DNA from 3 places in the Blautia sp. MSK18_10 genome. Region 3 is predicted to be linked to each of the others. Evidence: riboswitches for the same ligand, from Rfam matches in the RefSeq annotation. Region 3 holds a riboswitch; each other region holds the start of a gene.

Region 1 (5,110 bases), on a different contig from region 3:
TAGGTGAGGGAATTCTTGCTACGGTTGTTAAAATTCCTATCTTATTCATCTTTTTTCTCCATATACAACAGGCCAGAGTCAAAATTTTTTCTGACTCTGGCCTGTCAATTCTTATATTATAAAAATAAAATATGCATCTTCCCGCGGCTGTCATTTACCACTTCCGAATCTACCCGGTAAATCCTTTTGATCAGCTCCGGAGTGAGTACTTCCTGTGGAGTTCCATATCCTTCCAGCACACCATCTTTCAATACATAAATCTTATCGCAGTATGCCGCCGCAATATTCAGGTCATGGATAGCTGATATTACAGTTACGTTAAGTTTCTTTACCAGTTCCATCAGCATGATCTGATGTGTGATATCCAGATGGTTAGTCGGCTCATCAAGGATCAGTGCAGGTGTCTGCTGTGCAAGTGCTCTTGCCAGAATAACCCTCTGCTGCTCTCCACCTGACAGCGTAGAAAATGTGCGATCCGCAAATGCATCCATCTGTACCGTTTTCAGTGCTTCTTCAACAATCCGGTAATCTTTTGCATTATCCCGTTCCAATGCTTTCTTATGAGGTGCACGTCCCATCAACACGACTTCCCGTACGGTAAAATCAAAGTTGTAGTAATTGTGCTGTGCCACAACTGCCATTTTTCTGGCGGAGCTTTTTACGCTCATGGAATGGAGTTCTTCGCCGTCCAGATAAACGGCACCTGCATCTGGCTTCAGGATACGGTAGATGCATTTTAATAATGTAGATTTTCCGCTTCCGTTTGGTCCGATGATCCCTACCAGTTCCTTATCCTTTGACTCTATGGAAATTCCCTTCAGTATCTGTCTGGCGTGAAATCCGACCTGAATATCTTCTGTAGTGATCTTCATTACTTACTACCTCCAAATCCATAGGATTTCCGCACAAGCAGATAAATAAAGCACGGAGCACCGATAATGGATACCAACACACCGATCGGCATCTCAGAATTCTTCAGGATCACACGACATGCCACATCACACCAGATCAAGAACGATGCACCAAGCAGTGCACTTAATGGCAATAATCTTCTGTGGTCTGTTCCAAAAAGGATTCTGATCACATGAGGGATCACAAGTCCTACAAAGCCGATCACACCTGCACAATATACTGCAAACCCGATCATTACAGAAGCAACGATCAGATAAAAAGTTCTCAGCCTGTGCAAATCAGTTCCCAGTGTGATCGATACATCATCTCCTAACAGCATCAGATTCAAATTACGATATTGCGTCCAGAAAATAATTACACAGATCAATGTAACAGGAAGCATTACACCTACTCTGCTCCAGCTTGCGCCTGCAAGGCTTCCCATCATCCACTTCATTACTTCTGTTGCTGCATTTTTGTCATTGGTGATATAGATAACAAAATTGGAAAAAGCAGAACATACCGCGCTGACGGCCATTCCGGCAAGGATCAGTTTAGCAGAAGTAGCTTTTCCGCCCATGTTTGCAATGGCAATTACTGCAAAAGAAGTGACCATTGCACCAATAAATGCAGGAACACCAACTGAGTTTCCACCGAGAAATCCACCAACTCCAAGCATGATCGCCAGTGTTGCACCAAGGGATGCACCGGATGAAATACCAAGTACATACGGATCTGCCAGTGGGTTCTGGACAATCGCCTGCATAACTACGCCACAGACGGAAAGAGCCATTCCAACTGCCAGAGCCAGCAGGACTCTGGGCAGCCGGATCAGCCACACAACATCGTGAACTGCGCCTTCTGCATAGGCGGACAGGCTTTTGATATGAAACAATTTATATGCAATGACACTGTAAACATCTTTCAGTGACAGATCTGCATTTCCAAAAGTGATTGCTGCAAGAATGGAAAAAATCAGAAATGCCGCAAGCCCGATAAGAACTGCCACATACATGGATGTCCTGAGCACACTGCCTTTTTTTGTCTGTGAACCCTGTTCTTTCACTGTTATGTCCTCAATCAGTCAAGATTCACATCCGGATATAATCCTTTTGCGAAAGTTTCAATACCATCCTGTGTACGTGTTGCACTTGCGTACATTTCACTGAGCATGATCGGATAAACACGACCGTTCTTTACAGCGTCAAGGCTCTGAAGTGCTTCGTCATCCTTAATAACGGCAAGCTGGCTTTCTTTTACAGTTTCCGGATCATCACCTGCATATGGCATGTATACAACAAAAATCACATCAGGGTTTGCTGCAATGATATCTTCTTTTCCTGCTGTAGAAGCATCCGGGTTTGCCAGAGTCGCACCCAGTTGTGTTACCATATCTCCACCAAGGCTCTTTGCACCATAGTTTGTGATATCTTCTCCAAGAGGTTCCAGAACCATTACGCTTGGTTTCTCTTCTACATCTGCTGTTGCTGTAAGAGTTTTATCGATCACTGCCTTTGCATCATCTACGATTGCCTGTGCTTTGTCCTGTACATCAAAAATCTTTCCAAGATTTAAGATGTCTGTAAATTCATTCTCCAGAGTTCTGTCTCCGTCAGGGCGTGTGTTTGTGTTGTAATAAGTGTTGCAGCCTTTGTCGATCCAGTCTGTTACATTTCCGAGATTTTTATCAGAAAACAGGGAGCTCCAGGATAAGATCATGTCTGGCTCCAACATCGTTACAGTCTCAAGGGATGGGGTAAATTCATCAAGATAATTTGTTTTTGAAAATGCATCTTTAAGTTCATCCGGAACTTCATTGTCAAGACCTGCAGTAGCTACCAGACGGTCTTCCAGGCCAAGTGCAAGCATGGTTTCAATGCTTCCCTGATATACAGCAAGAACTTTCTCCGGTGCCTTTTCATAGGTTGTTTCGATTTCATTTCCATCATAATCATAGGTTGTGATGGTCAGAGGATATTCTGTCTTTGTACCTTCTGCGTCTGCTGTCTTATCTGCATCTGCTGAATCCTGTGCGTCTGCATCTTCCTGTGTATCAGAGTCTGCATCTGCTGCCGGCTGATTGTCCTCTTTGATTGTCTCAGAGTCTGCTCTCTCTGCTGCAAAAGCTGCCGGAGCTGCGGAAACTGCCATAGCTGCTGCCATCATAATTGCCATGATTCTTGTGGATAAATACCTGTTTTTCATTTGACTTCCTCTCTTTTCGTATATGTTATTTACCTGTTCGTGTAACCGAAAAGATGGGACTTCAGAAAAAGTAAAATAGAAGTGATAAGAATAACGGATACTTTTTACGGAAGCTCCTTCTTTACGCTGTCAGGCAGGTTTCCTGACTCACAGATCACAGAAAGTTCCCATAAAATAAAAACTGATACAACATCCATGCTTCAGCAGTTCATGAATGTTGTATCAGAAATATTTCCAGATACTCTCTGACAGCCGGATTCCGCCTTCTCACATATTTATGCAATGACATATTACAATCCCGCTTTTTTCTGTATACAGTGGCGCAACCGTTCAGGCATTTCACCTGATTCCCTCTCACATTATCATACACAAAATCTGTGTATGATAATGTTCACTTAACAGCTATTCAATTACGCTGATATAATTTTAGCACACTGCTTTTATAATTACAACCATATTCGAGACACATCAGAATTCTTTCTTCTCCATAAGCCGGACACCAATCCAAAAAGATCCCATATATACAATTACTGTAAATAATACAACTCCGGCCAATACCATTCCCCAGTTCAGTCCATTCAGCCATGCATCGACTGCGTCTGCTGAAAGTCCCATTGTTTTTATCAGAATATAAACTACGGCAAATATAATAGCCCACATGACCATTGCAATATAACGTCCTTTTTCCGCTCCAAAATGTATTACAAGCGGGAGCGATACCGCCAGCATAAGAAGTGCCAGTGGAATGTATATCAGAGTGCCAATAATTTTCTCACTCAGGCACCCCTGAAGCTCTGCCACACCTTTACAGATCACTCCCGTTATTGCTTCAATTCCCCACGCTGCAGCCGTAAGCCCTGCTCCCAGCAGATATTTCTCCGCCACATACTGTTTTCTGGTAACCGGCAAGGTCATAAGAAATGCAAGACCATTATCAAACTCATCATAACTTATAGTCGTAATAGCAAAAATTGCTGTGACAATCGTAAAATATCCTGCAGCAAAACTGACACTCCCGCTTCCTGTCAGATTCAGGATGACTCCCATTATAACAACCATGATAAAAAACTGTTTCTGCTGTTTCATCAGTTCTATATCCTTTACAAATAATCCCTTCATACCTGTTCCTCCATCATCACTACCAGATCATCAATCTTTCCATTCTCAATTACAACATCCGGATAATTTTCCATATAAAATTGTTTCTGGTTTGTCAGACACCTGTATCCATAAGCTTCTTTCCGGATCTTAATAAGGTATTGCTGATCCAGTTTTTCGTACTCTTCTTCTGCAACTTTAAGAACTGCATAATCTGACAGCAGTACATCTGTATCCTCATGAAGGATAATTTTTCCGGCATGGATCATATAAAAATCGTCACAAAGACTCTCCAGATCTGATGAAATATGGGAACTGATCAGAATAGAACTGCTTTCATTTTCTTCCATATATTCTCTCAGCATGTTCAGCACCTCATCCCTGGCAATCACATCCAGACCAACTGTGGGCTCATCCAGAATCAGCAGTTCTGCCTTATGGCTTAATGCTGCCAGTACTTTAAACTTTGCTTTCATACCAGTGGAAAATTCTTTGATTTTCTTGTCTGTGGGCAGATTGAATCTCCTGCACTGCTGCAGAAATTCATCTCTGTCAAAATCTGGATATATGCTTTTCATGATATTTGCCACGCCCGCTGCTGTCAGATACATACTGAAGCCTGAATCTGCAAAAACAACTCCCAGTTTCCGCTTATCCTCCGGCTTAAGCTCTTCTGCCTTTTTCCCAAAGACCTCTATCTCTCCGCCATCCGGATGAATCAAGCCGAGCAAAGCTTTAAATGTGGTGGATTTCCCGGAACCATTTCTTCCAATAAGTCCTGTAATCATCCCAGGCTGTACTTCCATAGAACAGTCCAGCGAAAAACCTCTGTAATGTTTCTGCAAATGACTGATTTTCAACATGTCTTAGTCCTCCATGATCATTTCAAAAAGATTTCTGATTTCCTCATCGTTCA
Region 2 (5,110 bases), on a different contig from region 3:
CAGTTTATCTTGTTTGAACAATATTTTTTATTCAGCGTCAGCCTCTGCAGTATCAGCTGTTGTCTCAGCTGCGTCATCTGCCTGTGCATCGTCTGCCTGTGCATCGTCTGCCTGTGCATCGTCTGCACTGTCATCTGTTGCTTTGGCATCAGTATCTTCTGCTGCTGCATCGTCAGATGCTCCAAGAGAATCAATTGCTGCTTTTGTATGAGCCACATACAGATCTTCTACTGCTGCGATTCTTCCAAGACCTGCGATCTGACAGTCAACACTGTCGAAATCACCGGATGCCTCAAACTGAGATTTCCAGGAATCTGCATCATCACCAGCCATATCATTGTTAGCGTGGTCTCCGGCAACAACCATCAGAGGACGAAGGATTACATTCTTGAATCCTGCTTCTTTTACTTTCTCGATAACCTTGTCACATGCTGTGTCTTCCGGTTCTCCCTCTACAGTTCCGATGAAAGCGTTTGTGAATCCAAGATCATCCATCTGTGTCTGCATCTGGTCATAGGTTACGTTAGCTGTATGGGATGTACCATGTCCCATGAATACAAATGCTGTGCCTGCATCTGCTGCTGCTTTCATATCATCAAATCCAGCTTCCTTGCAAGCTTCATCTGTGATTGCCTGAGCAACTGCTTTCTTGTCATCATTGATCACTGTAGCGTCATCACCAACTTCACCGAGCATTGGCTCTGCAATTGCAACAGATTCAAATTTGTCTTTGTATCCATCAATTGCCTCTGTCATTTCATCATATTCTGCACCATGCATCAGATGTGTCGGCTGTACAACAAGATTCTTAACACCGTTAGCTACTGCACGGTCAAGAGCCTGCTGCATATTATCGATTACTTCATCATCTCTTGCCTGTACATGGTTGATGATGATCTGTGCTGTAAATGCACGTCTTACTGACCAGTCCGGATATGCTTTTGCAAGGGCATCCTCGATTCCTTTGATATCCTCTGCACGGCTGTCGTTGAAGGATGTACCAAAACTTACTACAAGAAGTTCATTCTCACCAATCTCATCCTGGTTACGAGGATCATCTTTGGAAGCATCACCTGTGTCACGTCCAAAGTATTCAGGGCTTGCTTCTTCACCTGTTACCAGTTCTTTCTGAGCATCTGTAAGTTTGTCCCATGCTTCTTTTGCTGCTTTGCAGTCTTCGTCAGTTGTGTCTGTTCTTTCCTGAACATAAATCTTATCGATCAGGGCACCAACTTCGTCTGCGGCTTTCTGATCATCATCAGAAGCTTCTGTTGTATCATCAGATGCTTCCTCTGTATCTGCTGCATCTGCATCGTCTGCAGCTGCTTCTGTGTCATCTGCAGCCTCTTCTGTTGCTGCATCATCAGATGCAAAAGCAACTGTACCTGTTGCTGCTGTCATGGAACAGGTCATGGATACTGCCAGTAATAAGGCTAACATGGATTTTCTTTTCATTTCGTTTTTCCTCTTTTATTTCTCGTATTTCCGGACAATTGTATGCACAAAAAAGGCAACTGCATATTCTGCAGCTACCGCTTTCCCATAAATACATGGTTTATATGTACCAGATATATCTGTAATTTCCGATTCTGTCTGATTCATTTAATAAAAGAGCTATGTATCGTTATGAGAATACAGGTTCTGTATACCGCAGACCTTAAATTCTACGCCAAGGCAGTTCTCCTGACTTCGATCATCGCTGTTTCTCCCTTCCCAGTTTCCCAGTGGTTTCTGAAAAGCAGCTCCCATACACAGTGACGGTATCGCTCCGGATTCTCACCGGATTCTCTTTTGCACATCAAGTACGATGCAACCTTTGCGTTATAACATTGCACATATTCAATTCGGATATTCTTTTTTTATCACATTTTAACAAAAATGTCAATACAATTCGTGTATATTTTCCTTTAATGTTTGGCATTAGTGTTACTGTTCACTCCGTTCACAGTAACGTAGCCAAAATTCATTCCAGATTGCCTGCGGCAATGGAATTTTGGCTTGTATGTATATTATCGCGTTATTCATTACACTTCTGTCAGGGCTTTGAAAAAACAGGTTCTGTTTCCGGTATGGCAGGCTGCACCGATCTGCTCTACTTTAGCAAGGATCGTATCATTGTCACAATCCAGTGTAAGGGATTTTACAAACTGGAGATGTCCGGATGTGAGTCCCTTCGTCCAGAGTTCATTGCGGCTTCTGCTCCAGTAAGTCATTTTACCTGTTTCAAGAGTGGTATTAAATGCTTCTTCATTCATATACGCCAGCATCAGCACTTCGTTTGTCTGATAATCCTGGGCTATAACAGGTACCATTCCATCACTGTTTAATTTAAAATCAGACCATGCGATGCTGCTTTTTAAATTCACTGTATTTTCCATTTTCTGTCTCCATCTAATTTATTGATTGCCATAAATCATTTCGTAAATTTTCAAATTTTACAAACTGCCCTTGGTAGACAGAACATCTGTGATCCTTGGATCATAGGATGTGGCTGCGTCCAGTGCTTTGGCAAAACTTTTGAACATTGCTTCTGCTACATGGTGATTATTCCCACCTGCCAGAACCCTGATATGAAGATTCATGCCACAGGCATAGGAAATGGCATAGAAGAACTCTTTTACCATTTCCGTGGACATGTCACCGATCCTGTCTGTGGTAAACTCTGCATCCCATACAAAGTAAGGTCTTCCGGACAGATCAATCGCACAGAGCACCAGGGATTCATCCATGGGAAGGATGCAGCTTCCATAGCGCTTAATCCCCTTTTTGTCACCAATTGCTTCTTTTAATGCAGTTCCCAGAACAATTCCTGTATCCTCGATGGTGTGATGGTCATCCACCTGAAGATCACCATGGACTCTGACACTGAGATCAAAGAGCCCATGACGGGTAAATCCATCCAGCATATGGTTAAAAAATCCCACACCTGTCTCAATATCAGAATATCCGGTTCCATCCAGATTTATTTTTAATTTGATTTCTGTTTCTTTTGTATTTCTTTCTGCTGAGGCTTCTCTTGCCATGGTTAAGTCCTCTCTGTCTTACTTATTTTCAAACACTCTGAATCCATTGTTTTAATGCGCAAACTACAGTTTACATTATAGCAGATTTCAGATTCAAAGCCTTACCATTATTCTTTATCTTCATCCTCAAAACGAACTGCAATAGAATTTGCATGTGCAGTAAGCTGCTCAGAAGTTGCAAACTGAATGATATCTTTGTGTATATTACGCAGTGCGGATTTTGAGTAATATACAATACTTGATTTCTTGATGAAATCATCTACGGAAAGGGCTGAGAAAAATTTGGCTGTTCCGTTTGTAGGAAGTACATGGTTCGGACCTGCAAAATAATCTCCCAGTGGCTCGGAACTGTACTCTCCGATAAAGATCGCGCCTGCATTCTTCACTTTCATCATATCTTCAAAGGGATTGGCTGTCACGATCTCCATATGTTCCGGAGCGATTTCATTAGCTGCTTCAATCGCCTCGTCCATATCCTCTGCGATCAGAATGTATCCAAAGTTATCAAGAGATTTCTGAATGATTTCTTTTCTGGAAAGAACCTCCACGAAACCTTTTACTTCTTCATCTACTTTCTTCGCAAATTCCTCACTTGTAGTGATCAGGATAGCACATGCCAGTTCATCATGCTCTGCCTGGGAAAGAAGGTCAGCTGCCACAAAATGCGGATTAGCTGTCTCATCTGCAAGAACAAGGATCTCACTCGGTCCTGCAATGGAGTCAATGCTTACATAGCCATATACTGCTTTCTTTGCAAGAGCTACGAAAATGTTTCCGGGACCTACGATCTTGTCTACCTTCGGAATACTCTCTGTTCCGAAAGCAAGGGCACCGATCGCCTGTGCACCACCCACCTTATAAATCTCATCTGCTCCTGCTTCTTTGGCTGCTACCAGTGTGGAAGCGCATACTTTGCCATCCTTTCCGGGCGGTGTTGTCATAACAATATGCGGGACTCCTGCCACTTTCGCAGGTACAATATTCATCAGTACAGAAGACGGATAAACTGCTTTTCCACCGGGTACATAGACACCCACACGATTTAACGGTGTTACTTTCTGTCCAAGCATAGTTCCATCTGTTGTGCTTGTAAACCAGCTGTTCTGGATCTGTTTTTCATGATACTGACGGATATTGACCAGAGCTTTGCGGATCACTCCAAGAAGTGCAGGATCAATCTGCGCATAAGCCTCTTCAATTTCTGCATCTGTGACGCGGATAGTCTCTTTTGTCACATCAGCTTTGTCAAATTCTTTTGTATAGGCAAAAAGGGCTGCGTCCCCTTCATTTTTTACTTTATCAAGGATCTGAGCTACTGTGGATTCAAATTTCCCATAGTTATTCGGGCTTCTTTTCAGCAGATTCTCAAGAATATCCTTTGTTGATTCTTTTGTTAATTTTACTGTACGCATCTTTACATCTCCTCCTGAAGAACTCTTCTTAAGTCTTCAATAAGTTTACGGATTCTCTCATTTTCCATCTTCATGCTCACCTGATTGACTACCATTCTGGCAGACAACGGGCAGACCTCTTCCAGCACCTTCAGTCCGTTTTCCTTCAGTGTACTTCCGGTCTCCACAATATCTACGATCACTTCAGACAGACCAACGATGGGTGCCAGTTCAATGGAACCGTTTAATTTGATCAAATCTACTGTCTGGTGTTTTCTGTTAAAGAAGTAATCCTTGGCAATATTTGGATATTTAGTCGCCACACGGATCAGCTGGTTGTTCTCCAGAACTTCTCTGGCACTCTCCGGTCCGCAGACACACATCTTACATTTTCCAAATCCAAGATCCATCACTTCATAAAGCTTACGGCCTTCCTCCAGGATCGTATCCTTTCCCACAATTCCGATATCTGCCGCACCATACTCTACATAGGTAGGAACATCCGGCCCTTTTGCAAGGAAGAATTTCATCTTCAGTTCTTCATTGGTAAAGATCAGTTTACGGGAATCTTTATCTTTCATCTCTTCGCAGGTGATTCCTGCTTTCTCAAACATCTCCATTGTTTTGTTGGCAAGTCTGCCTTTTGTCAGGGCAACTGTCAGGTATCTCATGGCTTATCTGGCCTCCTTTTTCAAA
Region 3 (5,110 bases):
TCATCAAAAATCGTATTGTTCATTTAATTCCTCCTTATTATAACATTTTCCCAGAGCTTTGAGAACCTCCAAAACAACCCTTAATCAACCATGAACTGTTTTATTCCCACCTCCCGTTCAGGCAAAGCCAACGGGCAGAATGTTATAATATTCAGGAATGTTTGCTTTACCATTATAAAATTTAAATTATCTTTGTGAAAATGTCGGCGAACGCCAGAGAAACCCGTTATGAACCGCCAGACCTGGCACGGGTGATATAAGATTTTCACTATAGTCTATAGTTTAAAATATGCTGTTCAAAAAAACAAGTACTATTTCACACGTTACTGTTCAATTACTGTTCCAAAACAAAAAACATTACCTGTAAAATCAAATCCCCACACATCCAATAACCAGCGCAGGGAAAGTGTTTCTTTTCTGTGCATTTGCAGGCATCTTAGAGATTCTTAGGCGAAAAAAATCTGCGTTATGAGCCGGCTGCTTCACGTGTCTGAGCGAAGCCTGCAGCGGAGCGAGTTTGACAAGACGGCTCATGCTTTTAGCAGATTTTTTTCGCCTTAGAAGCTCTTAGATGCCGAAACCGCACAGAAAAGAAACACTTTCCCTGCGCGTCCCCTCCCTGATTTTGTCTCCCCCTCAAAAAATTTGTTGTCTTTTCTCCAAAAAAGTGTATAATACGTATAATACAATTTAATCGAACATTCATTGACAATTACCGGTTTTTAGTTCTGTCAGTCACGGTATAGAAATGTCGGACTTTCAGCTAAGAGGGAATCAGGTCAGAATCCTGAACAGTCGTGCTGCTGTATACGTGCAGCCATATCTCATATCCATTGCATCGTTATGCGAGAAGGAGAGACATGGCGTTACTGCGTGAGTCAGAATACCTGCTATAAACTGCCGCCATTAACTACACGCAATAGGAAATGGAAGGGTGATCTTCTTTAGTGTTCTCTTTTTTACAGAAGTATCATCCTTACATATGTTTTCTCTGTTCCTTTTAAGGAATATAGAACACCGGCAGTTATTGGTACCTTGTTATTTTTATCATAGTCCATACTACTCCCATGCAGAGAAAACAACATTGTCTATCAGCAAAGGAGTATTTTTTTATGTCAAATTCTCTGACACTTACGCGTCGTAACTGCGGACAGTATATTGAGAAGAATATGGAACTTCCACAAAACTGCCGCTCTATCTCAGCAGAAACCTTTTTTAACAGACCTGATATTCGTTCTGTGGTATTTCCCTATGAAATGGAACAGATTGGAAACAAAGCCTTTCAGGGATGTTCCCGGTTAAGCAGAATAGAGCTTCCTGAACATCTGCAAAAACTTGGCATAGGGGTATTTTCAGACTGCATTTCTCTGAAAAAAGTCAAAATTCCCGCCAGCCTTACCAGTATTCCAAAAAATGCATTTAACAATGGCCGAAAACTGAACAGTCTGGAGTTCGCCCCGAACAGCAAACTGACATTTATCGGTCCGAATGCCTTTTCAGAATGCGCTACTCTTACGGAAGTTGTTTTCCCTGCCTCTCTGGAAGAAATCGATGACAGGGCTTTTTATAAATGTAAGAAACTGAGTTGTATTTCTTTTCCGGGGGGGGATTTAAGGGTTATCGGAAAGCAGGCTTTCTATTTCTGCGGAATGGATTCGCTGCAGCTGCCTGATTCGCTGGAAGTCCTTGATGAGAGTGCTTTTTTTAAGTGCTGTAATCTGACCTCTGTGGTGATTCCGCCCAATGTCAGATACCTTGGAAAATGGATCTTTCATGGATGTAACCGCCTGCAGTATCTGGAGATTCGCCATGATCCTGAATTTATCGGGGAATGGATCATCAACAAAGCGGCTACGATCCGCTGTTATAAAGGTTCTAAAGTAGACAGATACTGCCAGCAGTCAGGATTCAAAGTAGAATACTTTTCCTAATAACAACAAAATCTGTATTGAACAGACAAAAAAGAGGAATGTTTATGAATGATACTTTTACTTATTTTCAAAAGAAGGGATGTACTGTTTTTTCTTTTCCGGGAAAAACAAGGGTTCTTAGCACCAGTCCTCTTAATGGCGGGATCACTGCTCATCTCACGCATGCTTTAAATATCAACTGCATGAATGGTGCCTATGAATGTGAAATGCTTGGAAACACCTATGAGGAAGACCTGAACATTCATACAAAAGAGCTGGGAATTGATCCGCAGACAGCAACCGCACTCAGCACAGCGGCATGGACTGAACTGTGTGCTGTTGAGAAAATCTGTTATCAGGAGTTATCCGTGACTGCTGCTGTTACAGGGGGAATTGATTCAAACGGAATGTGTCCGGGAGATCCTTCTTCTTACTATGAAAGAAACGGCGCTTACGAGATGCTGCCACCCGGTACGATCAATGTTTTTATCTATATCAATCAGAATGTTACAGAGGCAGCCATGGTCCGCTCAATGATGATTGCTTCGGAGGCAAAAGCAGCGGCCGTTTCACATCTCTTACTTGGAAGCTGTTATTCAGAAGAAATCGCGACAGGTTCTGGTACTGACGGAATGGTGATTGCCTCGGCTATGGAGGGAGAGCTGACACTTACCGATGCCTCCGGACATTCCAAGCTTGGAGAGCTGATTGGCAGGGCAGTCCGTATGGCAGTAAAACATGCCCTGATGAAACAGACAGCTGCCTGTGGTCCGAGACAGTTTCAGGTTCTTGTTCGTACTGGCAGATATGGAATCACCCCGGGAACTCTGTGGGATTTTTATACAGAGCATGAGATTCTTTTTCATGCATACAATATTAGTTTTAAGAAAGCTTCTGAGCTGGAAGGAATACTTCTATCGCGAAACAGAAACAGCAATCTGGTTTTATGTGTGTCTCTTTATCTTCATCTGATGGATCAGCTTCGCTGGGGACTAATCATGGAACCGGAGGCTGTCCGAGAGGGAAAAAGGCTGCTTCTTTATGGACTGTACTGTGGACGGGATACTTATCTGGGCGATGTTTATCCTGAAGATGTATGGAAGAACGAAGTACTGAAAACATTTTCACTTAAAGAACAGCTGATTTATATTTTAATCTGTTATTTTTCTGTCAGATCATAGTTGGATCATCACATTTTTATGGTAAAAATATTCTATGCCTGCTTTCTCCTGATGAAATACAAAAGGGAAGTGAATAGAATAAGTTCAATGTCCACTCACTTCCCTCCTGAAATCGTTGAAATCTATATACACATTATAAGGGAAAAGCCGCAAAAAAGCGAATCCGGGTGGTTGTGGATAAAGTAAAAATGACGGATAAAAAACAGTACATAACATCAATAAAAAAATTTAAAATTCGTCATTTTTACTAATGCCCTATGCAAGGGTCTGAACAATAACCTAACATCAAGCATCAGGTAAACTAATAAACAGCCTGAAGAAAACTCTCCAGACTGTTTTTATCATTTCTGTGCGAAATACTCTTTTGTAAGTGTAATGGCGGTTCCTGAAAGCAGGAATACACCAATTAAGTTGGGGATTGCCATGAGACCGTTGAATGTCTCAGCAATGCTCCAGAGAAGCCCCAGATCTACAGTTGCGCCAAGGATTGCCACTAATGAATAGGCAATCATAAATGGGCGGATAACTTTTGCAGAGAATAAGAATTCAATGCAGCGTGCTCCGTAAAGTCCCCATCCGATAATCGTTGAGAATGCAAAACAGCACATGGCAACTGCCGTAAAGATGGAAACCCAGCCTCCGTATGTAGCAGTAAATCCGGAAATTGTAAGTTCTGCACCTGCCGCTGCACCGTAATTTACCGGCACGCCGCTTACAAGGATTACAAGTGCTGTCAGAGTACAGATCACGATCGTATCTGCAAATACCTCAAAAATACCAAACATACCCTGTTTTACAGGTTTGCTTGTATCCGCACAGGCATGAGCGATAGACCCTGTACCAAGTCCGGCTTCATTGGAGAAAATACCTCTGGAAACACCCTTTTTCATACTGAGGAAAAAGCTTCCGATCACACCACCTGTCACTGCTGACGGATTAAAGGCTCCATAAACAATATCATGGAAAACTGCCGGAACTCTTCCGATATTTAAGATCACAACGCCCAATGCAAGTGCAATATAAAACAATGCCATAAACGGCACCAGCTTCTCGGAAACACTTCCGATTCGCTTGATACCGCCCAGCAGTACCATACCAACCAGCAGCGTGATCACAATTCCAAGGATCAGATTCAGTCTGCCTGTGGAAGACTCTGAGATCACATTAAAGTTAATAAGAGCTGTATCAATTGCTGTTGTAATGGTATTTACCTGAGTAGCATTACCTGTTCCAAATACAGTCAGTACACCAAATGCAGAATAAAGAACTGCAAGAAATCTCCAGTTCTTTCCCAGACCATTCTTAATATAATACATAGGTCCGCCTACATAATCCCCATGTCTGTTTCTCTCACGGAAATGTACTGCCAGAGTAACCTCTGTAAATTTCGTGCACATTCCAAGGAGTGCGGAAACCCACATCCAGAATACAGCTCCCGGTCCGCCGATGGCGATAGCTCCGGCAACACCGGCAATATTTCCGGTACCTACCGTACCTGCCAACGCAGTACAGACTGCCTGAAAAGGTGTCATGGAACCGTCAGAGGCCTCTTTCTTCTTAAAAATTCTTCCCAGTGTGGTTTTAAGCGCATACGGGAATTTGCGGATCTGGACAAAACCGGTCCGCAGGCTCAGGTAAAGCCCTACGCCGATAATACAGATCATAGCCGGGACACCCCAGATAAAATTATTTACGACGTTATTGATGGATTCAATTGTCTGAAGCATGTTAAATAAACCTTTCTTTCGTGTAATAATAACAGTTTAGCACTTTTTTCACCGTATGTACAGAAAAATTCTATTAAGATAAAGCATTAAAGCACAATAAGTTAACAGCGCAAACAGATACGATCAGCCGCTCCACTGCTTGCCATACCCATATCACTGCTTCACAGTTTGAGCAAAAGTCAAAATAACGTATAAATTTGTCATAATTTCAGTAGCATTTCCTCACCCAAACCTCTATTATTGTAAATATGAAATCAAGGAACACACCTGTGTATTTTCTAACAGTACTTAA

The links. Region 3 has a riboswitch for cobalamin ahead of LI074_RS06950 (leucine-rich repeat domain-containing protein). Riboswitches for the same ligand answer to the same signal wherever they lie in the genome.
Region 1: linked by a shared signal. The riboswitch ahead of LI074_RS09515 (ABC transporter substrate-binding protein) and the one ahead of LI074_RS06950 (leucine-rich repeat domain-containing protein) in region 3 are both predicted to bind cobalamin.
Region 2: linked by a shared signal. The riboswitch ahead of LI074_RS03260 (sirohydrochlorin cobaltochelatase) and the one ahead of LI074_RS06950 (leucine-rich repeat domain-containing protein) in region 3 are both predicted to bind cobalamin.

What each region holds. Positions count from the first base shown of each region.
Region 1 covers NZ_JAJCGT010000019.1:58,213-63,322, reverse strand. The annotation lists gene LI074_RS09525 (ABC transporter ATP-binding protein) at 117-872, opposite strand; gene LI074_RS09520 (FecCD family ABC transporter permease) at 872-1,957, opposite strand; gene LI074_RS09515 (ABC transporter substrate-binding protein) at 1,972-3,096, opposite strand; cobalamin riboswitch at 3,212-3,490, opposite strand; gene LI074_RS09510 (ABC-2 transporter permease) at 3,565-4,215, opposite strand; gene LI074_RS09505 (ABC transporter ATP-binding protein) at 4,212-5,057, opposite strand; gene LI074_RS09500 (GntR family transcriptional regulator) at 5,061-5,110, opposite strand, start outside.
Region 2 covers NZ_JAJCGT010000004.1:29,552-34,661, reverse strand. The annotation lists gene LI074_RS03260 (sirohydrochlorin cobaltochelatase) at 28-1,455, opposite strand; cobalamin riboswitch at 1,657-1,833, opposite strand; partial or broken gene hisI (phosphoribosyl-AMP cyclohydrolase) at 2,031-2,345, opposite strand; gene hisB (imidazoleglycerol-phosphate dehydratase HisB) at 2,436-3,023, opposite strand; gene hisD (histidinol dehydrogenase) at 3,131-4,435, opposite strand; gene hisG (ATP phosphoribosyltransferase) at 4,438-5,085, opposite strand; gene hisZ (ATP phosphoribosyltransferase regulatory subunit) at 5,089-5,110, opposite strand, start outside.
Region 3 covers NZ_JAJCGT010000012.1:211-5,320, forward strand. The annotation lists cobalamin riboswitch at 707-909, shown strand; gene LI074_RS06950 (leucine-rich repeat domain-containing protein) at 1,113-1,931, shown strand; gene LI074_RS06955 (adenosylcobinamide amidohydrolase) at 1,976-3,091, shown strand; gene LI074_RS06960 (alanine/glycine:cation symporter family protein) at 3,433-4,818, opposite strand.